3 regions of the Clostridioides sp. LIBA-2809 genome follow, and region 1 is predicted to be linked to each of the others. Evidence: riboswitches for the same ligand, from Rfam matches in the RefSeq annotation. Region 1 holds a riboswitch; each other region holds the start of a gene.
What was found. Region 1 has a riboswitch for lysine ahead of ACTG44_RS10780 (aspartate kinase). Riboswitches for the same ligand answer to the same signal wherever they lie in the genome.
Positions count from the first base shown of each region.

Region 2: linked by a shared signal. The riboswitch ahead of ACTG44_RS17115 (YfcC family protein) and the one ahead of ACTG44_RS10780 (aspartate kinase) in region 1 are both predicted to bind lysine.
Region 3: linked by a shared signal. The riboswitch ahead of ACTG44_RS17985 (aspartate-semialdehyde dehydrogenase) and the one ahead of ACTG44_RS10780 (aspartate kinase) in region 1 are both predicted to bind lysine.

Region 1 covers NZ_CP197004.1:2,228,150-2,239,365, reverse strand. The annotation lists gene ACTG44_RS10805 (glutamine--tRNA ligase/YqeY domain fusion protein) at 1-494, opposite strand, end outside; gene ACTG44_RS10800 (hypothetical protein) at 787-1,500, shown strand; gene ACTG44_RS10795 (hypothetical protein) at 1,661-2,224, shown strand; gene ACTG44_RS10790 (hypothetical protein) at 2,532-4,232, shown strand; gene ACTG44_RS10785 (hypothetical protein) at 4,403-5,020, shown strand; lysine riboswitch at 5,132-5,300, shown strand; gene ACTG44_RS10780 (aspartate kinase) at 5,382-6,575, shown strand; gene lysA (diaminopimelate decarboxylase) at 6,593-7,885, shown strand; gene ACTG44_RS10770 (hypothetical protein) at 8,090-8,746, shown strand; gene ACTG44_RS10765 (AI-2E family transporter) at 8,892-9,977, opposite strand; gene ACTG44_RS10760 (pseudouridine synthase) at 10,169-10,885, shown strand; gene mnmM (tRNA 5-(aminomethyl)-2-thiouridylate-methyltransferase MnmM) at 10,923-11,216, shown strand, end outside.
Region 2 covers NZ_CP197004.1:3,609,295-3,620,510, forward strand. The annotation lists gene ACTG44_RS17080 (glycoside hydrolase family 1 protein) at 1-1,310, opposite strand, end outside; gene ACTG44_RS17085 (PTS lactose/cellobiose transporter subunit IIA) at 1,328-1,687, opposite strand; gene ACTG44_RS17090 (PTS sugar transporter subunit IIC) at 1,716-2,948, opposite strand; gene ACTG44_RS17095 (PTS sugar transporter subunit IIB) at 2,971-3,288, opposite strand; gene ACTG44_RS17100 (BglG family transcription antiterminator) at 3,534-5,447, shown strand; gene ACTG44_RS17105 (glycerate kinase family protein) at 5,600-6,739, opposite strand; gene ACTG44_RS17110 (M20 family metallopeptidase) at 7,021-8,208, opposite strand; gene ACTG44_RS17115 (YfcC family protein) at 8,222-9,613, opposite strand; lysine riboswitch at 9,761-9,940, opposite strand; gene ACTG44_RS17120 (class I SAM-dependent methyltransferase) at 10,062-10,880, opposite strand; gene ACTG44_RS17125 (ABC transporter ATP-binding protein) at 11,007-11,216, opposite strand, start outside.
Region 3 covers NZ_CP197004.1:3,800,618-3,811,833, forward strand. The annotation lists gene hslO (Hsp33 family molecular chaperone HslO) at 273-1,148, opposite strand; gene tnpB (IS200/IS605 family element RNA-guided endonuclease TnpB) at 1,416-2,525, opposite strand; gene ACTG44_RS17960 (class I SAM-dependent DNA methyltransferase) at 3,280-4,026, opposite strand; gene ACTG44_RS17965 (alpha/beta-type small acid-soluble spore protein) at 4,013-4,258, opposite strand; gene ACTG44_RS17970 (N-acetyldiaminopimelate deacetylase) at 4,389-5,507, opposite strand; gene ACTG44_RS17975 (L-serine ammonia-lyase) at 5,713-6,906, opposite strand; gene dapA (4-hydroxy-tetrahydrodipicolinate synthase) at 7,229-8,110, shown strand; lysine riboswitch at 8,188-8,361, shown strand; gene ACTG44_RS17985 (aspartate-semialdehyde dehydrogenase) at 8,539-9,540, shown strand; gene dapA (4-hydroxy-tetrahydrodipicolinate synthase) at 9,657-10,544, shown strand; gene dapB (4-hydroxy-tetrahydrodipicolinate reductase) at 10,611-11,216, shown strand, end outside.

The DNA of each region.
Region 1 (11,216 bases):
TTAAATTCACCATTTTTCATTTTTTCAAATAAATCAAGGTTTTCTTCAATAGTCCTATTTCTATAAGGACTTTCTTTTCCAGGTTCAGTTAAAGTACCACGATATTCTCTCATTTCTTCTTGTGTCAAGTCACATACATAAGCCTTACCTTTTTTTATTAATATTAAAGCTCTTTTGTACATTTCATCAAAGTAGTTAGATGCAAAATTTAACTCGTTCCAATCAAATCCCAACCACTTAACATCTTCTTTTATAGATTCTACATATTCAACATCTTCTTTTAATGGATTTGTATCATCAAATCTTAAATTAGCTTTTCCGTTAAATTCCTTAGCTAATCCAAAATTAAGACATATACTTTTTGCATGACCAATATGTAAATATCCATTTGGCTCAGGTGGAAAACGAGTTATTATACTGTCATGTTTTCCTGTTTCTAGGTCATTTATAATAATATTTTTTATAAAGTTAGATGAGTTCGTTTCATTTGACATATTTTATACCTCCTATTTAATTTGCTTATAATACAGTACACTACACTGTATTGCATAATATTAATTTTAATCCAAGATTAGAAAAAAATAAAGGTGTAATTAAGAGTATTATGCAAAATATTAACTTTTATACTAAATTTATGTTTTTTACAGTTTATTTACAAAAAATGAGATTTGTTGAATTAATCCTCAAAAGACTGTATTATAATATGTATATTGTTAAGAATATTATGTGAAGTTAGTTATCTAAATTTATTTTAAATCTGTTGACAGATTTGTAAAGGAGACGATTATGGGAAAGGTTGCAAAAATTTTATTGAGTTTGCTTGTTATTGCTTTAGTGTTTATAGGTATTGTTGTATACATCTTGACACCAAAAGAGAGATATGATGTTAGTTCACAAAATAATGAAATTATAGATGAAGAATACTTGTCAAAAGGTTCATATATAAATTCCATGGAGGTAGTAAAAAATCCACTTAGAATGGTTGGAAAAGTGTCTGTTTCAGAGGATGAGTTTAGAAATTTAATATATACATTAATGCAAAAGCATGGGATTAAAGAGCTTGAAAATAATTTTGTTGAAATGAAAGATGGAAAAATAAAAGTAGCAGGACCATATAAGGTACTTGGATTAATAAATAGCCAATATGAGCTTGAGTTAAGACCTACTTTAAAAGGAGAAAATCTAATTGTGAGTCTTGAAAATGTGAAACTTGGTAGATTCAAGATAAGTGATAAGATGTTAGAAAAAATATTAAGTAACTATAATAAAAAAGTTCCATTTGAAGTTAATGGAAATAAGATTACTTTAGAAAAAAGTTATCTTTATCCAGTGACTCTTAAAAATATATCTATAAAAAAAGGAAATATTGACTTAGATATGGAAGTAGAAATAGATTTGAAATCACAAATAAATGGGGCATTAGGGTATTTGAAAGATTCTGGAAAGGCTCAAGATATACTAAATCATTTAATTAATTTAAAGAAAACAGCTGTTGGTTAAAAATATAGAAAACTTATATTTATATTTTTATTATATTTTATATAATATTGAAGTACTTTAAAATCAAAATTTGTAAAATAACATTTATTATGTTAGAATATTTTATGATATTAAGTTATAAGTATGTAATATTATTTAGTTACTAGATTGGGGGGAAATGATGAATAAAGTCTATATTGTAACAACATATACAGGAACTTTATTATCTTACTTAATAAGGAATATAAGTAAAAAACTGTATACACATGTGTCAATATCACTAAATGAAAATTTAAAGCCAATGTATTCTTTTGGGAGATTAAATCCAAGAAATCCGTTTATTGGTGGATTTGTTGAAGAAAATATAAATCAAGGATTATATGCTATAAGAAAAAATACTGTGTGTAGAGTATATTCATTAGAAGTAGATAATTTACAATATGAAAGTCTATTTAGAAATATAAAATTAATTAGTGATTATAGAGAAGATTACTATTATGATATAATGGCACTGATATATTTGCCAATGAATATTTATAGACAATCTGAATATAAATATGTATGTTCAAACTTTGTTGCTGATATGTTAGAAAAAAGTGAGATAGACATTTTAAATAAACAAGCATTTGAAGTAACTCCAAATGATTTTTATAATTTATCTGGTCTAACCTTGGAATATGAAGGTTTATTATCAGAATATAATTCTAGACAACATTCTTATGTATCAAAAATTGCAAACATCTAAAAATTTATTTTAGAGTTTATCATATAAAAACTATTGCTAGATAATTAGGCTGAAGATAGTAGTTTAACTTCGAGAGGATTAAGAATTCGTAAATCTTAGTTAAAACACTTTCTTCAGTTTTTAAGTTTCTGTGATTATTTGCATTTTTATAGTATTTTTGGGGTATATAGATTAGATATAATTAAATAAAATAGATATATAAATGTATAAAGATATCTTAACATATAAATAAATATGATAAATATTTATTTTTTGTAAATATATGGATATAATAGTAATAATAACATTTTGTAGAGAGGAGTATTAAATGAAACGATATCTTAAAACATATGGAGTTGCACTAATAATTGTAGTAATTTATGCATTTATTAAATTACCTGTACTTAGATTAGATTTCACATCTTTATTTTCAGTAGGAATAATTTTCTTTGTTGTGGCAGGAATATTGGATATGATGTTGGATAGAAATGAAAGAACATCTAAACTTGCCAAATATAATTTTTCAATAGCAATAGCTTTACTTGTGTATATTGTAGTTGTACCTTTTATAGCCTCTACACCTGTGTTTCATGCAAAGGCATATAAAGAACTATTAGGAAAAGTGACTGAAAGTAAATTTACTGATGATATTAGTCCTGTTAGTGTAAATGACATTCGTCTTGTAGATGAAGATATGGCCATGAAATTGGGTGATAAAAAGCTTGGAGAAGTTCCAGCTATAGGTAGTGTGTCAAAATTAGGAAAATTCCATATACAAAATGTGGATGGAGAGTTGTACTGGGTAGCACCTCTTGTTCATAGAGACATAATTAAATGGGTGACATCTTTAAGTGGTACAAGTGGTTATGTAAAAGTATCCGCAAGTAATCCTCAAGATGTTCAATTAGTTCAAGAAATAGATGGAAAGCCAATAAAGATAGTATACCAACCAGAAGCTTACTTACATCAAGATTTACAAAGACATTTATATATACATGGTATTGTAAATGTCGGTATGACAGATTTTACCCTTGAAATAAATGATGAAGGGAAGCCTTATTGGGTTGTAAGTTTATATGAGCATAAAATTGGTTATGGAGGAGCAAATGCTACAGGAATAGCCACTGTTGACGCAGAAACTGGAAAAATAAATGTTTATAATGTTAAGAATACACCTAAATGGGTAGATAGAATCCAGCCACAAGAATTTATAACAGACCAGATTAAAGACTGGGGTGTTTATGTTAATGGATTTTTAAATTCTGTTATATCAGAAAAAGGAGTATTAGTACCAACAGAAGGAACATCACTAGTTTATGGAAATGATAATAGGTCTTATTGGTATACAGGTATAACATCTTCTGGTGGAGATGAATCTACAATTGGATTTATGTTAGTTGACTCTAGAACAAAAGAAGCTAGATTATATAAACAACCAGGAGCTACTGAGACAGCTGCGATGAAATCAGCTGAGGGTAATGTTCAAGAAAAAAATTATGAAGCAACATTCCCTGTAATGTATAATATATTAGGTCAGCCAACATATGTATCATCATTAAAAGATAAGGCTGGTCTTGTAAAAAGAGTTGCATTTGTATCTGTTGAAGATTATAATGTGCTTGGTATAGGTGAAGATAAAAACGAAGCATTAAGAAACTATAAAGATTCATTAGAGTCTAAGGGAAATGATTTAAAACTTGATAATGACTTAAAAGACGAAGTCATAGAAGGTACAGTAACGAGAATAAGCCCAGATGTACGAGGCGGAAATACTAATTATTATGTAACTTTAGATTCAAATAAAGAAATAATATTCAAGGCCACTTCAAAAGTGTCTAGTGAATTGCCATTGACTCAAGTTGGAGATAAAGTTAAAATATCGTATTCAAAAGAAGCATCTGGTGTAATTGAAATGTCAGAATTTGATAACCTAAATATTGCAAACTTTGAAGACAAAAAAGCAAAAGAGGGAACAGGAACTGACGAAAATACAAACTCTCAAGATTCTGGAAATCAAGAGAATGTATAGTTTAACTTAAAAAGTCTGAAAATAGTATTTAATATGTTAATAGCTAGTTTTTATAAAATTTATTTTTATAAAAACTAGCTATTTTATTTCAATTCTTTGTAAATTTAATGTCATAAAATTAATATAATATTAGTACAACTTTGCAAATAATACTTCAAGGAGAATGTACTATGACAAATATGGAAAAAGAGATATTGCTTTTAATTAGCAGGGTTAGATGTGTTACAGAAGCTCAATTTAGAAAGATTTATGGAGACCAAAAGAGATATAATAAAAAAAACTTTAAAAAAACTTTGAGAAAAATGTGTAGTGAGTATACATTAAAAAAATATCCTTGTGATGTGGATTATTATAATTATAAAGACCTCTCATATGTATACTATTTAAATGGTAGTAAACTTTTTAAGGGAGATGATTTAATAAAGGCTCTAGTAGGGTCAGAATTAGTTGTTAGAATCAATACTGCAGGTTGTGATGTAAAAAGATTCTACCGAAATGTTAGTGTGGATGATATGAAATATGATTTATTTATTGAATATACAGACCAATTTGGTAATATAAAACAAGTTTTAGTAGATGTTGATTTAGATAATGAAATAGATATTTCTAAATATGAAAATCTTTCTAGAAAGATAGATAAATCTACAATTCCATTTTTTAAAGTGCCAAACGTTTTGGTAGTTACGCCAGATAATCTATCTGAATTAAATGACTTAGAGAGATACGATAATGAGTATAGCATAAATTTTATAGATTTAGGGTTAAATAAACTATTTAATTGTATATAAGCTAATTTTAAAAAAGAAGACTATGGATTTGCCACATTTTGTAAAATAATTGTTGCAATATTATATAGAATGTGATAAAACTATATTAATAAATTAATTAAAAAATAATGAGCCTAGGGTAGAGGTAGCTATATTCAATAGTATTCAATAAGAGCTGGTAAGTGTTGATGATTGATGAAAGGGTCTATAGCCGAAGAAAATTTGTTGACGGACGGATTTTCTGGACTTATGCATAATATGTATAAGGCTGTCACTTTTAAAGTGGTGAGCTACAAGGTTACTTGGTCTATGAGATTTACACGTCCAAAGTATACCTTTGGGCGTTTTTATTTATCAAAATTTAACTTGAGGGGGAAAAAGCATGAGTATAATTGTTCAAAAATATGGTGGAAGTTCAGTAGCAGATACTGATAAAATAAAATCAATTGCAGAAAATATAATAGAACGAAGAAAAGAAAATCCACAAATGGTGATAGTTGTATCTGCCATGGGTAAATCTACTGATGAATATATAAAATTGGCTAAAGAATTGAGTAATGAACCTAGTAAAAGAGAATTGGATGCATTGATGTCTACTGGAGAAATGATTTCAGCTTCTTTATTATCAATAGCATTAAATGCACTTGGATGTAAGGCTGTAAGTTATAATGCTTATCAATTAAATATAAAAACAAGTGGTCTTCATGGAAAGTCTCAAATTGATGATATAAATGTAAATAGAATTAAAAATAGTTTAGATGAAGGAAATGTCGTAATAGTAACTGGATTTCAAGGAATCAATGAAGATGGTGATGTAACTACTCTTGGAAGAGGTGGTTCAGATACATCTGCTGTAGCTCTTGCAGTCAAATTAAATGGAAAATGTGAGATATATACAGATGTTGATGGAATCTATTTTACAGACCCAAGAAAATATTCAAAAGCTAGTAAACTTGATGAGATTGAATATGAAGAAATGCTTGAATTAGCAAGTTTAGGGGCACAAGTAATGCACTCAAGAAGTATAGAACTTGCACAAAAATATGGTGTTGAAATTTATGTTGGACGTACATGTGGTACAGTAAAAGGAACATATATAAGAGGGGGAAAAGACATGAAATTAGAGGATAAAGTAATAACAGGATTAGCTACTAGTGATGATGATAGTTCTATAACAATAAAAGATTTTAAAGCAGAAAATATATCTAGTTTATTTGAAGATATAGCAACTATTGGAATAAGTGTAGATATGATAAGTCAAACTGCACCTATTTTAGATAAGATAAGTGTATCATTTACAGTTCCAAAAGAAGAACTAGGTGAATGTAAAAAGATAGTATCTAAATATACAGATGAAGAACATGTAGTAATTGATAATAATATCACTAAATTTTCTTTAGTAGGTCTTGGTATGAAAAATACTTCTGGAGTTGCTGCTAAAGTATTTAAGATATTTAATGAAAATGGTATAATGATAAAACTTATAACTACATCAGAAATTCGTATAACTTGTGCTATAAATTCTGATGATAAGCAAGTAGCTATAGAGAAAATAGCAGAAGTATTTAATATATAAAATTTGGGGAGGATATTATGAAACTTCATGGAACTATGACCGTAAATGATAATGAATTATATATTGGAGGAGTGAGTTGTTTAGAACTTAGTAAAAAATATCAAACTCCACTTTATGTATTTGATGAAGCTTTAGTAAGACAAAACTGTAGAGAATATGTAGAATATTTTAAAGCAAAAGATGGAAAAAATAAGGTTGCTTATGCAGGTAAGGCTTTTTTACCTCTTTACATGTGTAACCTTATAAATGAAGAACAAATGTGCCTAGATGTAGTTTCAGGAGGTGAATTATATACAGCTTATAAGTCAAACTTTCCTATGGAAAAAGTTTTCTTCCATGGAAATAATAAGACTAAAGAAGAAATAAATATGGGATTAGATTTAGGTGTAGGTAAATTTGTAGTAGATAATTTTTATGAATTAGACTTGATTGAAACACTATGTGAAGAAAAAGGTAAGACTCAAGAGATATATTTTAGAATAACACCTGGCATAGAAGCTCATACACATGATTATATAAAAACTGGTCAGATAGATTCTAAATTTGGATTTGCCTTAGTAAATGGAGATTTGTTTAGAGCTATAGAAAAATTAAGTGAATACAAAAATATCAAACTTGTGGGTCTTCATGCTCATATAGGTTCGCAAATATTTGATGTAGAGCCATACATAGATACAGTAGATATAATGATGAACTTGGTAAAAGAAATAAAAGAAAAATTCAATATACAATTAACAGAAATTGACTTAGGTGGAGGTGTAGGAGTTTATTATAGTAAAGAAGATAAGCCTAAAACTATAAAAGAATTCTGTGAGACTATAATTACTAAAGCAGAAAGTTCATGTAAAGAGCTTGGAATAGAAATGCCTATACTGGTAATAGAGCCAGGTAGATCAATAGTTGCAAATGCAGGAAGTACATTGTATACAGTAGGCTCAATAAAAGATATAAAAGATGTTAGAGTGTATGTAAGTGTGGATGGAGGTATGACAGACAATGTAAGACCTTCTCTGTATCAAGCTAGTTATGAATGTAGTATTGTAAATAAAATTAACCATGAGACTATGAATCATGTAACAATAGCTGGAAAATGTTGCGAGAGTGGAGATATATTGATTGGAGATATAGATATAATGGATATTAAAAGTGGAGACATACTTATAACAACATCAACAGGTGCATATGGATATTCAATGTCTTCGAATTATAATAAGATACCAAGAGCGGCGGTAGTCTCAGTATTTGATGGAAATGACAAGATAATATGTAAGAGACAAAGTTATGAAGACTTATTGTCTTTAGAAATATAGAATAAAAATTAAATATTAAAGTTTATTTTAAGTAGATTTGCTAAGGTGTATATAGCTCTAAATTAATTTTTAGTTTGTTGTAGTTATACATAGCATATCTACTTATTTTTCATTTTACTAACAAATTTCTTGTAATAAATATAAAATATTTTAAAAACTTCCTAATTATGATAAAATTTAAAGTATATAACAAGGAGGGGTTTAATGAGAGGAAGAGTAATTTTATTAATATCGATATTATCTATATTTCTTGTAGGATGTTCATTTAATAATAAAGATGAAATAAATTTAACTGAGCAAGGAAAAACATACTTAGAAAAACATGACTATAAAAAAGCTATGGAATCATTGTCCTCTGCATTAGAAGAAGACAATACTAATGAGAATGCAAGGGCTATGTACATGCAAGCTATGAGAATGTCAAATATGATTGAGTTTGAAGAAGTAAAAAATTACGAGGATGCAATTAAGGAACTTAAGCTTATAGAGAAAATAAAAAATGGTTCATCTGTTATTAAAGAAGAAGCAACCAAAAAGAAAGAGGAATTAACGAAGTTAGAAAAAGAGCAAAATGAAGCAGAAGAGCAAAGAAAGAAAAAGGCAAAAGATACAGCAGGAGAAGATAGATATAGAGTAGAATCTGATGCAAGGAAAACTTCTTACAGTAGAAATAATGAAAGTAATAAATCTAGTTCTAAAAATGACAATAAAAAATCAGATGATGATAAATCTGATAATAATAATGGTTCTTCTCAGAATCAAGAAAAACCAAATAATAATCCAACACCAACACCACCTTCTCCAGAGACTAGTGGGGGCTCAGATAGTGGTGGAAATTCTCAAAACTCAAATAATCAATAAAGATAAAATACATATATGTAATTAACAAAATATGTATTATAAAAAATTAACTCTTAGCAAACATAATTTGCTAAGAGTTAATTTTTTTAAAATAATAGAAAGGAGTTAATTTGCAATTAAAAATTAAGCGTGCAATAAGTATAAGTTATTGTAATCGATTGTCTATATATTTATCAACATAAGTTTTTACAACAGCTGCTATTGGTACTGAAAGGAAAACACCTATAAAACCAAATAAAGATTGACCTATTAAAATTGCAGAAATTACCCATATAGCACCTATTCCAACTTGATTACCCATAACTTTTGGTTCTATAAAGTTTCCATCTAATTGTTGTAATATAAATATAAATATAACAACCCATATAGTTTTTTGTGGGCTATATAAGATTGTCATAGCTATTGGAGGTATTGCACCAATGAAAGGACCAAAATATGGTATTATATTACCTAAGAATATTATTGAAGCCAAAAATAAAGCATTTTCTATTCGAATAACAAATTGAAATCCTAAGAATGCAATTATACCAATAATAAGAGAATCTAATATTCTACCAATTAAATAATCATAAAAAATATCGTGAGTAGTCCTAAAGAATTCTATAATATCATCTGCTTTGTTTCTAGCAGTAGAAGAGTATAGTAATTTCTTAAATCCCAACGCAATTTTTTCTTTGTCATATATAATATATATAGACAGTATAAATCCCATTGTCATATTAAATAGCATAGAAGATATGCTAAGTGTATAGGCTAATAGATTTTTAGGAATTCTACTAATAAAACTATTTGCCTCTTTTAATACATTATCTAAGCTATGCTGTATATGAGGAATTAAAGTTTTTAAAAAATCTATGTTTGACATATTTTTTTCTATAAAATTGTTTATATAATCAGTATACAGAGGCATTTCATTTATTAACCTATTTAATGTATTAGCAATTGATGGAATCAATAATCTAATGCCAAAAGCTAAAATAAGCCCTATAAGTATATAAGCTAAAAAAATGGCTAAAAGCCTATGTGTTTTAAATTTTATTTCAAAAAGCATTACTAATGGATTTAGAAGCAAAGCAAGCAAAATGGCTAGAAAAAATGGGCCAAAAAACTTTAAGAATCCTTCAATGCTTGATATAAAATCTGATGGAGTATTAACAAATTTAAAAAATAAAATTCCAATAAACACAACTATTAAATAGTATTTTACATTTTCTTTTGAAATATTAATCACTTCCTTAAAATAGTGTTTAATCAGCTATTACATATTAATAGTATGTGAAAAGAAATTACAATTATTTAGGAAAATTAAATAATTTTTTGGCTTGTTTTTAATTAAGGTCTAGTATAGTATAATAATGTAGCAAAATTAACATTGATAAAAATATTAAATAACATATAATTTAAGATAAGAAAGGATTATGTATGAGAATTAATAAGTATATAGCATCTTGTGGAATTGCGTCTAGAAGAAAAGCAGAAGAAATTATTCTTGAAGGAAGAATAAAAGTAAATGGAAATGTAGTGAGAGAATTATCATTTAACATTGAGGAAGAAAAAGATATAGTAGAACTTGATAATAAAAAAATAAAACTAAGCGAAGAATATGTCTATATAGTATTAAATAAACCAGAAGGATATATAACTACAGTAAAAGATCAGTTTAATAGACCAAGTGTAATAGATATAATTAAAGATATAAAAGAAAGAGTATATCCAATAGGAAGACTAGATTATGAGACTAGCGGATTATTAATACTTACTAATGATGGAGATTTAACATATAAACTTACTCATCCAAAACATGAGATTAATAAAACATATGTAGCAAGTGTGAAGGGTATTGTAAGTAATGATGAAATAAAAAAATTTGAGAGAGGATTAAAAATAGAAGATTACACAACAGCACCTGCTAAAATAAGAGTAACTAAAGAAAATAAAGAAAAGAATTATTCTGTGTGTGAAATAACTATACATGAGGGAAGAAATAGACAAGTAAGAAAAATGTGTAAAGCTATAAATCATCCAGTTTTAAATTTAAGAAGGATTTCTGTAGGTAAAATAGTATTAAAAGATATAAAAGTTGGAGAATATAGACACTTAACGAAAGATGAAATAAAATATTTAAAATCAATAAAATAAGAGTGAAATAAGGTTAACAGTAGGGAGAAATAGTATTATGGCATATGCAAAATATTTAACTAAAATTACAGATATAAATAAATTTTATTTAGAAAAGGTTGTAAGTGAGGGTGATATAGTAATTGATGCTACTATGGGAAATGGATATGATACAATATATCTAGCTGAGAAGGTCGGAGAAAAAGGGTTTGTATATGCTTTTGATGTACAAGAGGAAGCAATAAAGTCTACAAGAAAAAAGTTAGAAAAAGAAGGATATATGAACAGAGTAAAATTGATATTAGATGGTCATGAAAATATGGATAAATATATAAAAGAAGAAGTTTCATGT
Region 2 (11,216 bases), 1.4 Mb from region 1:
CTCTTTTCCATTTCTTGAGATGAACAACTTATTATATCTATCGGTGACCACATACAATAAGCTAGTATTTCAGTCCCATCAGCTATAGCTTCACCTATTTGCTCTATATGTTTTCCTAAATAATCTATTCTATAACTGTCATGGATTTTTCCATCTTCAAATTTATCATGCATTCCAAATCCATTTTCCGCTATCATTATTGGTTTTTGATATCTATCATAGTATTGAGATAAAGTATGATATAATCCTTTTGGGTCAATTGCCCATCCCCATGGATTTGCTTTTAGGTATGGATTTTTTATATTGTCAATTGGATTCATAGTATTTTTACTTGCTGAAACCGTTGTAGAATAATAATATGATAAAGCTAGAAAATCCATAGTATTTTCTTTCAATACCTCTTCATCACCGTCCTTCATAACTATATTTATATTATTTTCTTTGAAAAACCTCTTAATATAAGCTGGATATTCCCCTCTAAAACTTACATCAGTAAAGAAGTATTGTATTCTATTTCGTTTTAAAGCAAATACTACATTTTCGGGGTCACAGTCTTCTGGATAGGATGTACAATCTGCCATCATCATACCTATCATCATATCTGAATTTATTTCTTTTCCAAGCTTCTTAGTTAAAGCTGTAGCCATAAATTGGTGATGAATAGCTTGATATTTAGCATTTTCTACATCTTCTACCTGATCTACACAAAATGCAACTGAATTAAATGATTCATGATACATCAAATTTATTTGGTTTATAACTATCCAGTACTTAACTTTATCTTTGTATCTATTTAACATTAATTCTGCATACCTAACAAAGAAATCTACTACTTTTCTATTAACCCACCCTTTATATTTCAATGTTAAATTTAAAGGTGTTTCATAATGAAGTAGTGTTACAATAGGCTCCATGCCATTATTTATTACTTCATTTATAAGATTATCATAGAACTTTAACCCCTCTTCATTAGGCTCTAAATCATCTCCATTTGGAAATATTCTAGCCCAATTTATTGAAAATCTAAAACACTTTAATCCTAGTTCTTTTAAAAGCTTTAAATCTTCCTTGTATGTATGATAAAAGTTTATTCCACTTCGCTTAGGATAATATCCATTCTTATCTTTCATAGCAAACTTTATTTTTTCTATAGTCATATCAGACTCATAATGTTTAGATATATCTCTATCTTTATCATATATATGTACATCAGCTAAACACCACCCTTTTCCACCTTCATTCCAGGCACCTTCTAATTGGTTAGCTGCTACGGCCCCACCCCATAAAAAACCTTTAGGAAACTTACTCAACTTAATCACTCCTTATTCTATTTGTTATTTAAATCATTTACTTTGTATTCTATAGACTTTACTATTCCTACTAAAGACCTAGTTATATTTAATTCGCTGAATATTGTCATAAGAGTATCTTGAGCATGTGCAAATAACAGTGAGTGAGCTCTTTTCTCTCCACTAGCTTCTCCTTGTATAATTTTAGTTTGAGCTCTATGTGCTTCTGTCATAAACTCTTTTGCTTTAGCTAGTTTCAAATCAGCATTTTTATAATCAAACTTTTCCAAATCACTAAGAGCTTGTTTAATTTCAGTTCTAGCCTCTCCTGCACTAAGTATTATTTGCATTGCTACTTCTACTAACTCTTCATCTATTATATGTTCTTCAATTGTCATAGTTATAATTTCCTTTCAACATCTAAATTTAAGCTTCTTGACTCTCTAATTTTAGTTCTTCTTTTTCATAAGCTTTAAAAAATGGATACCATATCATAAATAATAATACTATATTTATTGCTAAAACAATGAGTCCCTTAACATCTTGATTTATCATAAAAGTAGATATACCAAAAGGAAGATACCATAAATTAAACACCTTACTTGGAATTGCAACGAATCCCATACTCATTGATAAGTAAGTAGTTATTGATATTAACACTGTTCCTATCCACATAGGTAACATTAAAAAAGGGTTCCATGCTACTGGAGCTCCAAACATTACTGGTTCATTTATGTTCATTATTGAAGGAACAACACATGCTCTTCCTATTGCTTTTATTCTACCAGCTTTGGATATACACATCATTAATACTAGTGGCAATGTCGCTCCCCATCCACCTAAAGTTATCCATCCTGTTTGAATAACTTCATAAGTATATATATTAGTTGCCATGCCACCTGATGCTACAGCTGCTGCATTGGCGGCAATTGCACTAAGCTGAATTGCATAGGTTATTGGGGATAGTACCCAGCCACTTATACCTAAAGAGTATAAAAATACTACTAAGAAATTTAACAGCACAAATCCAGGCAATGTCTGTGCTATGTCTGATACTGGTTTAAATATTCTAACTATTATCTCAAACATATCAAAATTAAGTCCATAAATTAATCCCCAACCTATAAACATTATCACTGCTATAGGTAACATACTGTCAAACCATTTACTTACGAAATCAGGAAGTGCTGAATCTTCACCGAAAAATGAAAAAGAGCCAAATAAGGACATTATTAATCCAGAGAACAATCCTGCAACTAGTGCCACAAGCATCCCCTCTCCTCCAAATCTATTGAAGTTAAATAAAGCACCTTGTTCTGTAATCTCTGGACGAATCATCATCAGCATCAATCCAGCTCCTGCAAGGCCTGCAACTATACTCATATTTTCAAATTTCTTATTCTTCATTATTTCCATAGGTAATAAAAATGCTATAAACAATCCTAAAAGCCCAAATGTATATTGATTTATTGGGCTTAAATCAGGTAAAAAACTTATGTAATTTTTCAAGACAGAAACGATAGTTACTAAAGAACCTACAAATACCATAGGTAAAACTTTCATTATAGTTGATTGAACTGATTGTACCCATATATTCTTAGTTATTTTATTTACAACAGGAGTAAACTTTTCACTTAACAAATCTATAAATCTATTCATAAATAATCTCCCCATAAGTATTTTATTTGTTTGATATTAACTCTAATGCTTCTTCTAAAGCCTTAGCACCATCTAATCTTCCATATGCAGTTTTAGATATACATGCTACTGGCACATTATATTCATTAGCTTTTTGTTGAATTTCTTCCTTCATATAATCTAAGTGTGGCCCTAATAATAAACAATCTATTTCCGATAAATACTTATCTATTTCTGACTCACTTCTCGCTTTTATATCTGCTTCTATGCCCTTTTTCTTTGCACTCTTTCTCATACTAGTTGCCATAAAACCTGTACTGGCTCCTGAACCACATGCCAATAATACTCTTATATTTTTCATATTAATACCTCCAGTATTTTTATCCATTAGTTTATTTCTTAATGAATTTTTTATTTGATTATGATTATATTGTACTTCCTAAATAAGTTCATTTCACATAAATATATTTCCTAATAATAGGAAATCATTTACTCTTAACTAAGCCTATTAATATATAGTATAATGTACTTTATAATACGCACATTCAATTATATAATATATCATATCATGCAGATTTTATTTTAAAACTATGCGAGGGAATACTAATGAAAACATCTAAAAAAGAGCTATTTTTAAATTATATAAAAACGCAACACGATTGGATAGATTCATCCACATTAGCTAATTACCTTAATGTATCAACACGTTCGATTAGAAAATATGTAAATGAAATTAACTCCACTGGTGAATTTATACTGTCCTCTAAAAAAGGATACAAAGTAAATCTTAATAATAATTGTCAAACTAAAATTGATAGTTCAGAAAATACATCACCTGATAATAGGTTAAATTTAATTTTAAAAGAACTTATAGTTAATAGTAGTGGAATTAATATATTTGATTTAAGTGAAGAATTATTCGTTAGTTCAGCTACCATTGAAAGTGACATAGTTAAAGCTAATAAATTTATAGGAAGTTATAATTTAAAGATAAAACAATCAAGATTTTTATTGAAACTGATTGGAAATGAATCTGAAAAACGTAAATTAATGAGTTCCATAATATTTAAAGAAACAGGAAGTGATTTTTTAAGTTTATTTGATGTACAAAAAATATATCAAGAATATAATCTAACTAAATTAAAAGAAAACATAATATATATATTAAAAAAATACAATTTATTTATAAATGAGTACTCTATAAATAATATACTTCTTCATCTAATGATAACTATAGATAGAATAAAAAAGAATAACTACATAGAGTCTGTTGAAGTAGTAAACTATATAGACAATAATATAGATGTAAATATTGCAAAAGATATATCAAATTTTTTAGAATCAGAATACAACATAACTTTAACTAGTACAGAGTTATACTATTTAGTATTTCAGTTAACAAACAAAACCACAGTTTTAAACTATCATAAAATGGATACTAAATCTTTATCAAATTATATAAATGAACATTTTGTTAATCTAACTAAAAAAATAATTAAAAATGTGTATGATTTATACTTTATAGATTTATCTGATGATGAATTTGTTGTTAAATTTACTCTTCATGTAAAAAATTTAATCAGTAGGGCTAAGAATAATCAAATTTTGAGAAATCAAATACCTCAGAAGTTAAAAGATTCCTATCCTCTGATATATGATATATCTGTTTATATTTGTAATCAGATTCAAATTTTAGAAAACATAGAAATAGATGAAGATGAAATATCTTATATATCTCTACATGTAGGCTCATTTTTTGATAGACAAAAACTACTAGAAGATAAAGTTCTTTGTGCATTAATTACTCCAAATTACTATGATTTACAACTAAGAATAGTAAGAGACCTTGAAAAAAGATTTAATGAATCTATAGAAGTTATTCAAATTTTTTCAGATATTCATAATCTAGACTTTGATAGCAAAGTAGACATGGTCATCACTACCTTACCAATTAATAATAGATGCCCCATACCTTTTGTATATATAAATCCTTACCCAAATAGAAAAGATTATGATAATATCCAAAGTAAATTTATTCAAATCAAATATAGAAAAAACATACTTACTGTACAAAATCATTTAGAAATGTACTTCAGTGAGTCTTTATTTATGAAAAATATATATTTAGATAGTGCTAAAGATTATATAAAATTTATGGGAAATATTCTGCACAAAAATAAATATGTTAAAACTACTTATGTAGATGATGTTCTTATAAGAGAAAACATGTCTTCAACTGCTTTTAATAACAATGTAGCAATTCCTCATAGCATGAAAATGGATGCTTTAAAAACTGGTGTCTGTTTAATTGTCAATGATAAACCAGTTAAATGGGGTGAGGAAAAAGTACAAATTATAGCCATGATACCCATAAATGAAAATGAAAAAGAAAAATTCAATTACATATTCGAAAGCTTTATTGAAATACTGTCTGAGTGGAATAATGTTAAAGAACTTACTAAAGCAGATAGCTATAGTAGTTTTATGAATAGAATAGCTTATCTTATTCAGAATATCTAAATACATGTATTTACAATATATATTGTTAAAACTATTAATACAAAATAAAAAAGCTATTACACTAAAAGTCTAAATTTCTACGTGATAGCTTTTTTTTCATAATAGCTTTCTTCTTTAATTAATATATCTTATTTTTATTACTTATTTCATAGTTATTGTACACTAGTTATAAGATTAAATATTTGTATTGTTGTGGCAGTCATATTATCAATGGCAGTTTCTTTATCCATTGCTTCTTCTATTGTCATAGCCCTATTTACTATAGAAAAATAAGCATCTATCCCCTCTTCATTACACTTAACTGCATCTTCTGTTGTCGCTCCAGCTAAACCTATTACTTTTGCACCATATTTTTTAGCTAATTTTGCAACTCCTATTGGTGCCTTTCCCATAGCAGTTTGATTATCCAATCTACCTTCTCCCGTTATAACAAAATCTACACCTTTTAATTCTTCCTCTAATTTAATCTCTTCTAATATTATTTTTATTCCAGATTCTAACTTTGAATTTAAAAATGCTAAAAACGCAAAACCCAGCCCTCCTGCTGCTCCTACCCCTTCCACATTTGCTATATCTTTGTCTAAGTCATTTTTGACTACATTAGCAAAGTTTCTAAGCCCATTATCTAACTCTTCAATTATTTCTGCTGTTGCACCTTTTTGAGAGCCATATATATGTACAGCTCCATTTTTCCCAAACAGTGGATTGTTTACATCACAAGCTATTTTAAAATTACATTCATCTAGTACTTTTAATCTATTATCTATTTTTATATGTCTTATTTCATTTAAAACTTTTCCACCTAATCCTACTAGTTTGTTATTTTCATCATAAAACTCAAATCCTAAGGCTTGAAGCATACCTACTCCAGCATCATTGGTGGCACTTCCTCCTAAACCTACTATAAAGTTTCTACATCCCTTATTTATTGCTTCCTTTATTATTTCTCCAACACCATAAGTTGTAGTGTATAAAGGATTTCTAAGTTCAATTGGAACCAATGTCAGTCCTGATGCTTGAGCTATTTCTATTATTGCTGTATTTGTCTCTTTTAATAATCCATATGTTGCATTTACTTTTTTAACTATTGGACCAGTAACTTCTATGATTTCTTTTTCACCATTCATTCCTTGAACTAAAGCATCTACTGTTCCTTCTCCACCATCTGCAAGTGGTAATATCTTTACTTCTGCATCTTTTTTAACTTTTAATATTCCTTTTTTTATTGCATTCGCTGCCTCTATTGAAGATAAGCTTCCTTTCAAGGAATCTATAGAGATTAATATTTTCATATTTATCTACTCCTTATTTTATTATAAGAATAATTTCATTTTTATTTTATACCCTACATCTTTCTTTGTATATAACATATACTATTTATCTTATTTTTATTTTGTAAAAATACAAATATATATTAAATAGATTTTCGTTTGTAGAACTATTTACGTAATTATTATCATACATGTTTCTCTTTATACACCCAAATTGGTTATAGCAAGCCTTCACTTCCATCATATAAAAAAGGTATTACCAATTTTTAGGTAATACCTCTTTGTTTTATTTTCAATTTAAATTAATTTAAGTGATTTTTCTTAATCTCATCAAGTAGCCCATCTTCCAGATAAATCTCCAATGCACAGCCCACCATTGCCTTTACTGATTTATGAAGTTTATCATAAGCTTCCTCAGAATTTGCATAATTTAGAAACTCTTTTTCATGAACATATACCATTGGATTTATATCTAAAGCTATTTCTGTATACATAGTAGGACAAACTTGACTTACATTACCTATATCTGTAGAACCTACTGGCCCATCTTTCCCTTCTAGTATATCTGTTATACCTGCTTCGATTAAATTGTTTTTTGTTATCCTTTGAAGTACTTTATTGTTTATTATATTGTCAAAAGAATTTTCAAAATATCTATAAGAAAGTTTAGCTCCTGTCATTAACTCTGCTCCTTTTGCACAGTTTATAACTTTTTTAGTTACTTCATCTAAATAACTTCTTTCAGCAGCTCTTACAAAAAACTTACAAGCTGCTTTTTCTGGAACTATATTTGGGGCTTCTCCTCCATTTGAAACTATACCATGTATTCTAACATCTGATTTTACATGTTGTCTTAAAGCGTTTATTCCAGCAAAAGTAAGTTGCACTGCATCCAATGCATTAACTCCCATATGAGGATGACTAGCTGCATGTGCTGATACCCCTTCAAAACTAAACTCTAATGAATCTATTGCCAAAGCCTTGCAGTTTATATTATTGAACGCTTCTATATGCATCTGATAGCTTACATCAACATCGTCAAAAGCTCCTGCTTTAACTAAGTCACATTTTCCTCCTGTTGTTTCTTCAGCTGGTGTCCCTATTAATACAATTTTTCCTTTAAAATGTTCTTTTAACTTACTTAATACTATACAGGCTCCTAGTGTAGATGCCGCAATCCAGTTGTGTCCACAAGCATGACCTGGCTCTTTATCTTCTCCATATCCAGGAAGTGCATCATACTCAGCTAAAAATGCTATAGTAGGACCATCACTATCTCCTAATTCTGCTCTAAAAGCAGTATCCATATTGCAGTACGGATAAGTTGTATCAAATCCATATTCCTTCATTTTCTCTACTAAGTACTTTGATGATATATATTCTTCTTCGCCTAGTTCTGGGTTATTGAATATAAAATCACATACTTCTTCAATTTCTTTTCCAAGTTCATCCTCTATCTCATAAGCTCTTTTCTTTACACTCTCTATCATAACTTACCTCCTATTAGAATCCTAGATATAATCCTATTGTCAAGAATACCATTACAAGAATTGTTAATACTACCATTAGAGGAACTACGAATCTAACCCACTTTGACCAAGGAATATTAGCTACTGCTAGTGCTCCCATTAAAACACCTGATGTAGGTGTTATTAGGTTAGTTACACCTATACCAAATTGATAAGCTGTAACTATCATTTGTCTAGATACATCAACTAAGTCTCCAAGTGGTGCAAGTACAGGTATTGTAAGTGATGCAAGTCCTGATGCTGATGGTATTAAAAATGCTATTAAACCTTCTATCAAGAAAGTTAAATTTATAAATATAGTTTTTGGTAGTCCATTTAATAAATTTGCTGCAGAATTTAAAATTGTATCTATTATAAATCCATTTTCTGCTATTATTACGATTCCACGTGCAAATGCTATACATAACCCAGCTGTCATTAAATCTCCTGCTCCACTTATAAATGAATTAACTATTTCATCTTGTTTAAGCCCTGACGCTATTCCTGATATTATACCTATTGCTGTAAATATCATTGCAATCTCAGTTATATACCATCCTAACCTTAAAACTCCAAATATCATAATTGCCATACCTATTACGAAAATTGCTATTACCATGGCTTCTCTTTTTGTAAATTCTTTTATGTTTGTATCAGTATTAGTCATTGATTCTTGATTTAGTGATATATCGTGTACTAAAGACTTTTTAGGGTCTTTTTTAACTCTATTGGCATACATCATAACAAATCCTATGGATATAGCCATATATATTATAAACATAACAACTCTAAACTCTATTCCAGAACCTGGTGTTATTTGTGACAATGCCTGTGCTATTCCTACAGAGAAAGGATTAGTAGTTGCCGCTCCAAATCCAGCTGTTGCTCCTATAAACACTGTTGCCACCGCAGTTAATGAATCATATCCCATGCTGGTCATAAGTGGAATAAATATCATATAAAAAGGTAATGTTTCTTCACTCATTCCAAAAGTTGTACCACCAAGACCAAACAAAATCATTGATATAGGTATTATTAAAAATTGAAACTTCTTCATTTTATTTACAGTGTGTGCTATAATGGCTTCTATTGCACCTGTTTTGTTAACTATTCCAAAAGCTCCTCCAACTATCAAAACAAATCCAACTACTTCAGCTGCATCTATAAATCCCTTTATAGGAGCTGAAAATACATCAGTAACACCTTGTGGATTTGATGGTGCTTTTTCATAAGTTCCAGCTACAACAACTGACCTTCCATCTATATCTACCCTTTCAAAATTTCCACTTGGTACTATCCAAGTAAGAACTGCCATTACCACTATTAATAAGAATATTATAGTAAGTGTCTGTGGCATACTAAACCTCTTCTTTTTTAAACTGCTCATTTGTAATCTCCCCACTTTTTAAATTAAAATATTTTATTATTGCATCCCTTTTCTATCCTATTTTGCATAGATGTAAAAAAGCTCAACATGGATACATGTTGAGCTAAATGTGCTAAATACAACATACCTACATCTTCCCTTTATCTTATCTAAGATAGCTCTCCATCAAAATTCGGGCTGATTTTGATGACAGTACTGTACTTATTAAATACAGTCCCAGCACTAGCTTTGGACACTAGCACTTCGGCACTTACTCCTTTTATATTGCTTCATTGGTTTCCGACCTCTTCAATATTAATCTTAGTAAATGCAACCTCTACCTCAATCTTTTTATTAGATGAGGTAATGCTTATTAAATTTTATTTATTGTAAATAATTGTAGCATAATATGTCGAGATTGTAAATATTTTCAATATAATAATACTTACATTTAATGACATTGACAAGTTTAATTTATACTATTCCAGTATATAATTATAACTTTAGTTTTATGTTTAAAAATATATTTATCTTCTCTTTTTTCTATATTATCTATATATTTATCTACCACTTCACCAAAATTAATCTTTTTATTTAATTCAGTTTCCATTTTAAGATGTATATCTTCTATGCTATCAAATTCAATTTCATTTTCTACATCAATAAACTTTGTGTCTGCACATATATTCAAAGAATGTAGTATATTTGGAATATATATATAATCTGGGCAGGTTCTATCTTTCTCCCCTAAATCAATATACAAGTCATTGAATAATGGCTTTTGAATAGTCCTTACTATAATTACTTTTTCTTTAGCCAACTTATTCATTTTATTCAAGGCATCTTTAATATTCCAAATTCTATAAAGTGAATTCACAGATAAAATGTAGTCACTGCACTCAATATTGACATCTTCCCACTTACCTTGTACTGTGTTTATATTAGTTATATTATGTTCCCTAATCTTTTGTCCAAGTACATCAAGCATATCCCTTGAAAAATCATTAGCAGTTACGACCTTGCATTTTTTAGAAAGTGGTATAGTAAATTTACCTGTACCTGCACCAATTTCTATAAGATTTTTTCCTTCATCTATTAATTTATCAATAAAATCAAATACTTCTTTTGAATAATCATAAAGTGTTGGATTATCATCATACTTATGAGATAATTTTTTTAAAAATAGTCTTTCCACCTCATCATCAAATGCTCTTTCCTTTGCATATCCTTCTTTATTTTCAATATACTCATGCAATTTTTTTTCGAAATCTATATCTTTATAATACATGATTAATCTTCCTTTCTAAAAATGTTAAGGTTGAGATTTATCATTTTCCATAATCAAAGTAAACCACTTTTACTAAATTAATGCTATATTAATTAAGTGCTTAACTAAATAATTGATTACTCTGCTCTAAAAATTAATAAAATTCTCAATAAGCTCTTTAGTGTAAGTATGCTTTGCACTTTTATATAATTCTTTGGAACCTATAATTTCAACTATCTTACCATTTAACATAACTGCAATTTCATCACTAAATTCCTTTACTAAGTCTATATCATGAGATATAAATAAATAGGTTATATTAAATTGTTTTTGAGCTTTTTTCAGAACTTGTACAAC
Region 3 (11,216 bases), 1.6 Mb from region 1:
GTTTTCTCCTTCTTATTAATTCAAATATATGATAAACCTTTGTGGCAGATAGGTTGAAATACACAAATTATTTTACAATATTTTATAGTTTCATACACTCTTTGACACGAGCTATAATAAAATAAAAAAGCCTTCTAACCGTAACATTGCAAATATTACAGCTAGAAAGCTTCTTAATTCTTAAAATTTATTAAGCTTATTTTTAATCTGAACATGTCTATTTTAGATAAATTATACTTTAATTACTATATGAATACGACTATTTTCATAGTCTACATTTCTTTTAAAACTTCAAGTAACTCTTCTTCACTATACATGTACTTCTTATTACAGAATTGACAACCAACTTCTGCTTTTTTGTCTTCTTCTATTATTTCAGCTAATGATTTTTTACCTATTGCAACTAAAGCAGTTTTCACTCTTTCCTTTGAACATTCACACATAAATCCAACTTCACAAGTATCAAGTATCTTAGGCTCTAAACCATCTAAAACAATACTTAATATATCTTCTGGTGATTTTCCTTCTTTTAACAGATTCGTTACTGAAGGTAATTTAGCTACATTTTCCTCTAATTTAGCAATCGTCTCTTCTTCTGCATCTGGCATCAATTGAACTATAAATCCTCCCGCAAACTCTACTTCTTCTTCTTTTGTAAGTACACCTAAAGCTACTACTGATGGAGTTTGTTCTGATACTGCAAAGTAATAAGTAAAGTCTTCTGCAATCTCTCCACTTACCAATGGATAAGTGCCATTATATGGCTCTCTAAGACCTAAGTCTTTAATAACTTTTACAACACCTTCTGTACCTACTGCTGCTGCTACATTTAACTTACCATTTGGATAGTCTTCAACTTCTACTTGTGGATTTCCTACATACCCTTTTACCATACCTTTAGAATCTGCTGTTGCAATAATAGTTCCAATTGGACCTCCACCTTTTATTATTACAGTCAATTTATCACTATCATTTTTCATCATTAGTCCCATTATAGATGTTGCAGTTAATGTTCTTCCAAGTGCTGCTGTTGCTACTTTTGTAGTTTCATGTAATCTTCTAGCTTCTTCCACGGTGTTTCTAGTAGTTGCAACAAATGCTCTAACTTGACCATTTCCTGATGTTGCTCTTAGTACATAATCTCTCATTTATATTCCTCCATATTTCGTTAATTATCTAATTTCACTATATGCTATTTTAATTCCAATATATAAATACTTACCTATTTTAACCTTAGATAATAGTTCTTCTATATTAGATTTACTCTCAATCTATAAAACTTTATAATTCTGAACCTCCCATGACTAAAGTCACAGGGTTCCTGCTTCATAGAATTTTGCATACTAAAATATGTCTTACCAATTCTCCACAGGCTATCCCCGTAGTTCCTACGGTTCTTACATACGTTATTTATTTTAAACTCTTATTAGTCTTAATCCTTCTTTTAATATATTTATACTTGCATTTATATCTCTATCGTGAGTTTCATTACAACAAGGACAAATCCATTCTCTTATATTTAAATCCTTAATTTCCTCGTTTTTGTACCCACATTTATTGCATATTTGTGAACTTGCAAAGAATTTACCTACCTTTACAATTTGTCTACCATACCAATTAGCCTTATATTCTAATTGACAAACAAATTCTGACCATGACACATCAGAAATTAAGCGAGATAATTTACGATTTCTAGTCATATTCTTTACTTGTAAATCTTCTATGCAAATAATATCATTCTCTCGTATTAATTTAGTAGATAGTTTTTGTAGAAAATCCTTCCTTTGATTAGCTATATGTTCTTGAAGTCTTGCAACTTTTAACCTTGCTTTATTTCTATTTAAACTACCAATTGTTTTTCTCGATAATTCTCTTTGTAATTTAGCAAGTTTATTTAATGACTTCTGAAGATACTTAGGATTTTCTATAAATTCTCCACAACTTGAGATACAAAACTCTTTAATTCCTAAATCTAAACCTATCTGATTATTAGTATTTTCAAATGCTTCAATATCTATATAAGTACAACATAATGATACATAATATTTACCACTTGGTTCTTTGGATACAGTAGCATTAAGTATTCTCCCTTGAGGTACTTGTTTATCTCTTACTTTAACCATACCAAGTTTAGGTAATTTTATATATTGACTAAAGTACATAATATTTCCATTGGTAAAGTTAGTTCTATATGAAAATCTATTAGTTTTCTTTGATTTAAATTTAGGAAATCCTGCATTTTCTTTAAAGAATTTTTTATATGCGTTTTCTAAATCTTTTAAGGTGTTTTGTAGTGAAAATTTATCAGGTTCTTTAAGCCACTTTAATTCTCTTTTTAAATTGGTCAAATCAGAACTACACTGTTTATAAGTAAAAGTTTCTTTATCGTTTTCATAAACTTCTATTTTTTTAGCAAGATATTTATTATATACAAATCTACAACATCCAAAAGTTTTGTTAATTAACTCTTGCTGTTTTTTATTTGGATACATTCTAAACTTATAGGCTTTTTCCACTACTATCACCTCACTTTAATTGTTTTTTATGATTATTAATATACATATCCGAATAACTTCTATTTTTCATCACCCATTATAATATTAACAAACGTAATTATTTAAAACAATTATTTCGAAGGTTTTATATCTATTTTTAAATAACATATGTAAGAACCGTAAGTCCTAACTTTTATCATTTTTGAGGTTGTCGTTCACATAAGTTCGCTACTTCCTATGCAGTTCTCTTATGAACTTCTTACACTTTCATGCAAGCACAGACTATATCTTATCCTTCGGCATTATCCGTTAAGGTCTACCCACTTCCACTACCAATAGCTTGTAGTGTACTTCCCTCAAGAGGAATAGTCGTTGAAGTTTCTCCTACTTAGGAGCTTACCTGCTGATTGCCCATTTTAAAGTACTTAGGGTTTAACCTTATACCATCTAACCAATTTTTTCTACTTTCGTAACTTTCACACTTAGGTTTATTTCATCCTTATGTTTTAGTTTGGTTAGCTTTAGGGGTTTCCAGCAATTCAAGTAGTATTAGATAGGTTCTATCCTATCTCTACATATAAGTTTCCCTATATGCTGACTATTTTAGCTACTAACTCACGACTAAAGTCACAAGTGTGCGTAGCTATTTTTTAATCAAAAAGTAACAGTTCATAAAACACCATCAATTTGTTTTAATATATAAACCTGTATTTGTTGTATTTTTATATGATATTTATCTTCTATATACAAATATATACAAAATTTTTTTACATACAAAAATATCTTATTTTTTACATACAAAAAATATCCTTTGACTTTCTTCATTAGGTTCATCAAAAGTAAAATCTCCATAAGATTTTATATATTTAAACCCAGATTCTTTAAGCATATCAACTATTTCATCTTCAGTATACGCCCTTTGTTGATGTACTTCTTCAAATCTTTCAAACTTTCCATATTCATCTTTAATAAAAAATGTAAGCTCCATTTCAATTAGATTTTCTTCATCATCAAAGTAATTTTGCCACATATAGGCTATATCTTCTCTATTTTCACCGTACATATTATTTCCTAATATATTGGCTAATTTATAAAATGAGCTTATATCAAATATAAATATTCCATCTTTTTTTAATAATTCATATGTCTTTGAAAATACATTTTCCAAATCATCATCATAGGTTATATAGTTGAATCCATCACAAGCACAAAGCACACAATCTAAATCAGATATTTCAAAATCTAGTTCTGATATATCTTGTTGAAGTAAAACCAATTCTACGCCTTCTTTTTCTGCTTTTTCTCTTGCTACACTAAGCATCTCATCAGATATATCAATGCCAGCTATATCATAATCTTTTTTAGTTAATGGAATTGTAAGATTACCTGTACCACATGCCAATTCCAATATATTTTTTACTTTTACACCTTCACCATCTATTATATCTTCTATATATTTAACCCAGCCTTCATAATCAACTTCATTCATAAGTTCATCGTATACAAACGCAAAATCGCTATATTGACTCATCCTTTTTATTCTGCCCCTCCACAATCTTTTTCAGCCTCTTTTTGCGTGATGTAAGCATACCTCCGATTCTTCCAGCTTCCTTAGCTGTAAGACCTGCCCATCCACGTTCTCCAACTTTGTCCATAAGACCTAGTTCTGAGGCTATCTCATATTTCATTATATCATCATTTGTCAATATTTTAGTATTCTTGCCATTAGTTATCTTCTTTTCTCTTTGCATATTTTCTTTCAAAAAAATCACCCCTTCTTATTTGTATTTTTGTCAATTAAAAGAAATTTATACAAATATGTAAGGGGTATTTATCAATTCACATCTTTTTAAATTTAAGTATCTCTACTTTTTAATATTTATAAATTACTTCTTAATTTATAGCTTCTTTATATTTCAATAATTTTGCATAAACATTCAGTGCATTTACACATATCTTTTCATCAAAATTAAAGTTTATATTATGAAGACCATTTACAAATCCTTTTTCCTCATTTTTTGAACCTAACATAAAAAATAAACCTGGAACTTCTTTTTGATAGTAAGAAAAATCTTCTGATATCATAAGTGGCTCCAATTCCACAACAGTATCATTTCCAACAGCTGATACAAATTCTTGATATAAATCCTTGTCATTTTTAACAGCAATATAATCGTCTATGATATTTATATTAACCTTACAGTTATAAGCTACTTCAAACCCTCTAGCAAGTTCTCTAACTCTAAGTTTCATTTTCTCATACACTTCTGGGCTGAAACATCTCATAGTACCTTCCATCTTTATGTTCTCAGCTATTATATTTCTTCTAGCCCCACCTTCAATTCTACCAATAGTCAACACTGCATTGTCTATTGGGCTTATATTTCTTGATACTATAGTTTGAAGTGAACTTATAAAGTTTGAAGCTATTACTATCCCATCAATCCCATTTTGTGGCATAGCACCGTGCCCACTTTTAGACACTATTTCTATATCAATATCTCCTATTTGAGCCATAAAGTATCCTTCTCTTGTACCAACATAACCTTCAGGTAACTCTGGATATATATGAAGCCCATATATTTCATCAACATTATATTTTCTAAGCACACCTTCATTTATTAAAGCTTTTGCTCCCCCTGGCCCTTCTTCTGCTGGTTGGAATATGAATACTATATTATCATTTAGCTCTTCTTTATTGTCATTTAAATACTCAATTAACCCAAGTAATATAGTAGCATGTCCATCATGACCACATAAATGTTTTACACCCTCTTCGCTATGAAGCCCATCTATATCAGCTCTAAAAGCTATATCTTTTTTAGGTCTTTTACCTTCTATTATACCTACTATACCTGTTTCTAAATAAACTTCATATTTAATTCCCAATTTGTCAAGATAATCTCTTATGTACTTTGAAGTCTTATATTCTTTTCTTCCAATTTCTGCGATTGGGTTTAATGCCTTTCTATGTTTATAAAGTTGCTCTTGTAAATATGATGCCTCTCTCATGTAATCTCCTCCAAATTCTAATTTATTAAAAAATATTTCTATATCTCTCATAATTAAAATATTATATAACAAACTATACTAATTAAAAGTAAAAAATTAAATTTAATATAAAAATATTTTGCATTATTAAATAATTCACCATTAATAATAATTCCCCTGTTTCATAAATCAAAACAGGGGAATTATTAGTTAAAAATTTTATTTTTTAGCAAGAGAAGAAATGTTTAGCAAGTCCACCCTTAGCAGTTTCTTTATACTTATCCATCATGTCTATACCAGTTTCTTTCATTGTTTCAACAACTTGGTCTAAGGAGACAGAATGTGAGCCATCAGTTAATAATGCATAATTAGCTGCATCGTAAGCTCTTTGAGCTGCCATTGCATTTCTTTCTATACATGGAATTTGAACGTATCCATATACAGGGTCACAAGTCATTCCTAGATGATGTTCAAGTGCTATTTCTGCAGCATATTCAATGTGGTCTATAGTACCACCTTTTAAGTATGCTACTGCCGCTGCTGCCATAGAACAAGCTGCACCAACCTCACCTTGACACCCTACCTCTGCTCCAGATATTGATGCATTAGTCTTTATTATATTTCCTATTATCCCAGCTACAAGTAGAGCTTCGATTATTTTTTCGTCATCATACTTATAAAAATCTTGCATTGCAAAGAATATTCCTGGAATTACACCAGCAGAACCACAAGTTGGTGCTGTAACTATTATATTACCAGAAGCATTTTGCTCTGACGCTGCCAGTGCATATGCGTATACAAGCGTTGAGAAATTCTTATCTTTTTGGTATGCATTATAAAATGTACTTGCTCTTCTTTTTAATAATAGTTTACCTGGTATTATCTCATCTGTGCTTAGTCCATCATCAATAGATTTTCTCATAGCATCTTTTATAGTTGTTATATAATCTTTTATGTCTTTTGGTTCACATTCCAACACAAAATCTACTAAAGTCTTATTATTTTCCTTACACCATTTTACTATTTCATCCATAGTATCTAGGTGATATATACTGTTACTTTTGCTATTTCTCTGACCTTCTTCTGCTATAGTTCCTCCACCTACAGAGTATACAGTCCATTCAGCTGTTACATTTCCTTCTTTATCTAAAGCTTCAAACTTCATTCCATTTGGGTGAAAATCTTTTATAATATCTTCTTCCCAAACAATTTCAACTTTTTTAGGTGCTATAGTTTTTTCAATTATATAGTCAGTTAAGTGACCTTTTCCTGTAGCTGCCAAACTACCATATAATATTGCTCTAAAACTTTCTGCATCTGGGTTTTCATTTTTAAATCTTTCTGCTGCTCTTTGTGGCCCCATAGTATGAGAACTTGAAGGCCCACTTCCTATTTTAAAAAGTTCCTTTAAAGTATCCATATTATTCCTCCTAAATTTTCCGTATTATTACTTATTATTAGATTTTACGCACATATTTATTATAACCTAAATATATTAATTATTAGTTATTAAATTCGCATAAAATTTATTTTTTATTTCCATTTTGGTATATTTTATTAAATTAATATGCATATTTTGAGAATAAAACATTTATTTCAAATTTTTGTAATATTAATATAATATAAATATCTTATTTAAACAGTTAAGATATTAACTATACCTATTAAAATTAATTAATTTGTACTATAATTATTATTGTACTTAAAAAATTAAATTTAGATAAAAAAGGAGATTTGATTATATGTTATTTAAAGGTTCTGCTGTTGCTTTAGTTACCCCATTTACAGAGGATAATAATGTCAACTTTGAAAAATTAGGTGAATTAATCGAATACCACATTGAGAATGACACAGATGCACTAGTTGTTTGTGGAACAACAGGTGAGGCAACTACTATGAGTGAATCTGAAATTTTTGCTGTAATAAAATATACAGTTGAAAAAGTTAACAAAAGAATACCTGTTATAGCAGGTACTGGTTCAAACAATACTATGTTGTCTGTTCATATGAGTCAAGAAGCTGAAAAATTAGGAGTGGATGGTCTTTTAATAATAACTCCTTACTATAATAAGACTAATGAAAAAGGTCTTAAACTTCACTTTGAAACAATAGCAAATAGCGTTAAGTTACCAATTATTTTATATAATGTACCTGGAAGAACTAAAGTAAATATAAAGCCATCTGTTGTGGCTGAACTTGCTAAGATAGATAATATAGTTGCTGTAAAAGAAGCTAGTGGAGATTTAGCTCAAGTTGCAGAAATAGCTAAATTAGTACCTAAAGACTTTGCTATATACTCCGGTAACGATGATACTATCTTACCACTATTATCATTAGGTGGAAGTGGTGTTATCTCTGTACTTGCTAACATATGTCCTAAAGAAACACATGATTTAGTAACTAAATTCTTTGAAGGTGATATTGAAGGCTCAAAAAAATTACAACTTGATATGGATGCTTTAATTGCTGCCTTATTTATAGAAGTAAATCCAGTGCCAGTTAAAACTGCCATGAATATTTTAGGTTTTAATGTTGGAGATTTAAGACTTCCTCTAGCTGAAATGGAAGAAACTAATCTAAATGTATTAAAACAAGAAATGACAAATTTTGGATTTAAATTTTAGCAATATTTATATAAATAAGTTGATTTTTTCTTAAATATGTATTATTATTAGAATAATCAAATTTTAATATCCTATTAACCTAGGGTAGAGGTAGCTGTAACTAAGAGTATCCAATAGTAGCTGGCAGGCGTTAATGATTGGAAAAAGGATTTACAGCCGAAGAAAATATTTCTTGCAATTATATTTTCTGGGATTACACATAACATGTGTAATACTGTCACTTATATTATGAGTGATGAGCTACAGGGTTTACTTTGAGTGATAAATTAGACGTACAAAGTATACCTTTGTACGTTTTTTGTATATAATTAAAGTTGTTAATATAATATTAAAGTTTTTGGATATATAAAAATATTAACATATCTTACTTGTATAACTAAAATCAAATAAAATAATGTTTTAATAATTTAAAATTGGGGTGAATTTATATGAAAAAAGTAAATGTAGCGATAGTTGGTGCTACTGGAATGGTAGGTAGAACATTTTTAAAAGTATTAGAAGAAAGAAATTTTCCAATAGAAAATCTATTTTTATTCTCATCTTCTAAATCAGCTGGTTCTAAAGTAGTATTTGGTGGTAAAGAATATATAGTAGAAGAATTGAAGGAAACTTCATTTACTGATAGAGGTATACAAATAGCATTATTCTCTGCTGGAGGAAGTATTAGTGAAAAGTATGCTCCAATAGCAGCATCAAATGGAATCTTAGTAGTAGATAACTCTAGTCACTGGAGAATGGACCCAGATGTACCTTTAGTAGTTCCTGAGGTAAATCCAGAGGCAATAAAAGAACACAAAGGCATAATAGCTAATCCTAACTGCTCTACTATACAAGCTATGGTTCCTCTTAAAGCACTTGATGATAAGTACAAAATTAAGAGAGTAGTATACTCTACTTACCAAGCTGTATCTGGTTCTGGTGTTAAAGGAGTTGAGGATTTAGAGCAAGGAATGAATGGTAATCCTACTGGATTCTACCCTCATCAAATCTCTTACAATTGTCTTCCTCATATAGATTCATTTACTGAAAATGGATATACTAAGGAAGAAATGAAAATGGTAAATGAAACTATGAAAATACTTGATAACTATGACTTAAAAATAACTGCAACTACTGTAAGGGTTCCAGTAAGAAATGGTCACAGTGAATCTATAAATGTTGAATTTAACAATCCATTTGAGTTAGAAGATTTGGTAAAAACACTTGAAGAAGCTCCAGGTGTTGTAGTAGTTGATAATCCTGCTAAGAATGAATATCCAACTGCTGTAGAATTTGACAATAGAGATGAAGTATTTGTTGGAAGAATAAGAAGAGACTTTAGTGTTGATAATGGTGTAAATCTTTGGGTTGTTGCTGATAATATAAGAAAAGGTGCTGCAACTAATGCAATTCAAATAGCTGAAATGGCTTTATCATACGATTTAGTATAATATGCAAAATTGTATAAATATATAATTTTGTAAAATATTAATAATAACACAAAAACAAGCATTAGAAGTAACTGTAATATAAAACACAAAAATAAAAAAGAGGGGATTGATTTTATATGATATTTAAAGGTTCTGCTGTTGCTCTAGTTACACCATTTACAAAGGATAACAAAGTTGATTTTGACAAATTAGGCGAATTGGTTGAATACCAAATAGCTAATGGTACTGATGCTATAGTATCTTGTGGTACTACTGGTGAAGCTAATACTATGACTGATGAAGAACAACTTGCTACTATTAAGTATGTTGTAGAAAAAGTTAATAAAAGAGTTCCTGTTATAGCTGGAAGTGGTTCTAATGATACTATGCACTCAGTTAATCTAAGCCAAGAAGCTGAAAAATTAGGAGTAGATGCTCTATTAATCATAACTCCTTATTACAATAAAGCTAATAAGTCTGGACTTAAACGTCATTTTGAAACAATAGCTAACAGTGTCAAACTTCCAATTATACTTTACAATGTCCCTGGAAGAACTTGTGTAAATATAAGCCCTAGCCTTATAGTTGAACTTGCTAAAATAGATAATATAGTTGCTGTAAAAGAAGCTAGTGGAGACCTAGGACAGGTTGCAGAAATAGCTAGCTTAGTACCAGATGACTTTGCTATCTACTCTGGTAACGATGATACTATACTTCCTTTATTGTCTTTAGGAGGTCAAGGAGTTATATCAGTACTTGCTAATGTTTGCCCTCAAGAAACTCACGATTTAGTAGCCAAATTCTTTGAAGGCGATATAGAAGGTTCTAGAAAATTACAACTTGGTATGGATGCTCTAATCGCAGCTTTATTTATAGAAGTAAATCCTATACCAGTTAAGACTGCAATGAATTTATTAGGATTCAATGTTGGAGATTTAAGATTACCTCTAGCAGAAATGGACCCAGCAAATTTAGAAGTATTAAAGAAAGAATTAGTTAACTTTGGACTAAAAGTTAATGCATAGTAAAAATTGATGCATGGTAAAAAATAAGTTTGGTCAAAAGTTAGCCCTTAATCATAGGAGGAAATTATGTTAAAAGTTATAGCAACTGGTTATGATGGAAAAATGGGTAAGATTTTAGCCGATACTATAAGAGAAGATAGTGAATTAGAATTAGTTTGTGTTGCAGCTAGAGGTATGGATAGCTGTGAAGGTGACCTTAAAATCTATGAAGATATGAGCACTATAGTTGAAAAAGTTGACGTAGTTATAGATTTTTCTCATCACTCTAATTTAGATAATATCTTATCTTATGTTTTAAAAACTAAGACACCTTTAGTAATCGCTACTACTGGATATAATGATGAAGAAATGAACAAAATACATGAAGCGGCTAAAGTTATTCCTGTATTCCAATCATATAATATGTCTCTTGGTGTAAATGTATTAGTAAAATTGGTTAAAGATGCAGCTAAATTATTAGAAGGATTTGATATAGAAATAATAGAAAAACATCACAACAGAAAAGTAGATGCCCCAAGTGGCACAGCTGTTATGATTGCTAACGCTATAAAAGATGTTTTACCAAACGTTGAAAATAATTATGGTAGATATGGTCGTAGTGCGAAAAGACAACCAAACGAAGTTGGTATTCATGCTGTAAGAGGTGGAAACATTGTTGGTGAACATGATGCT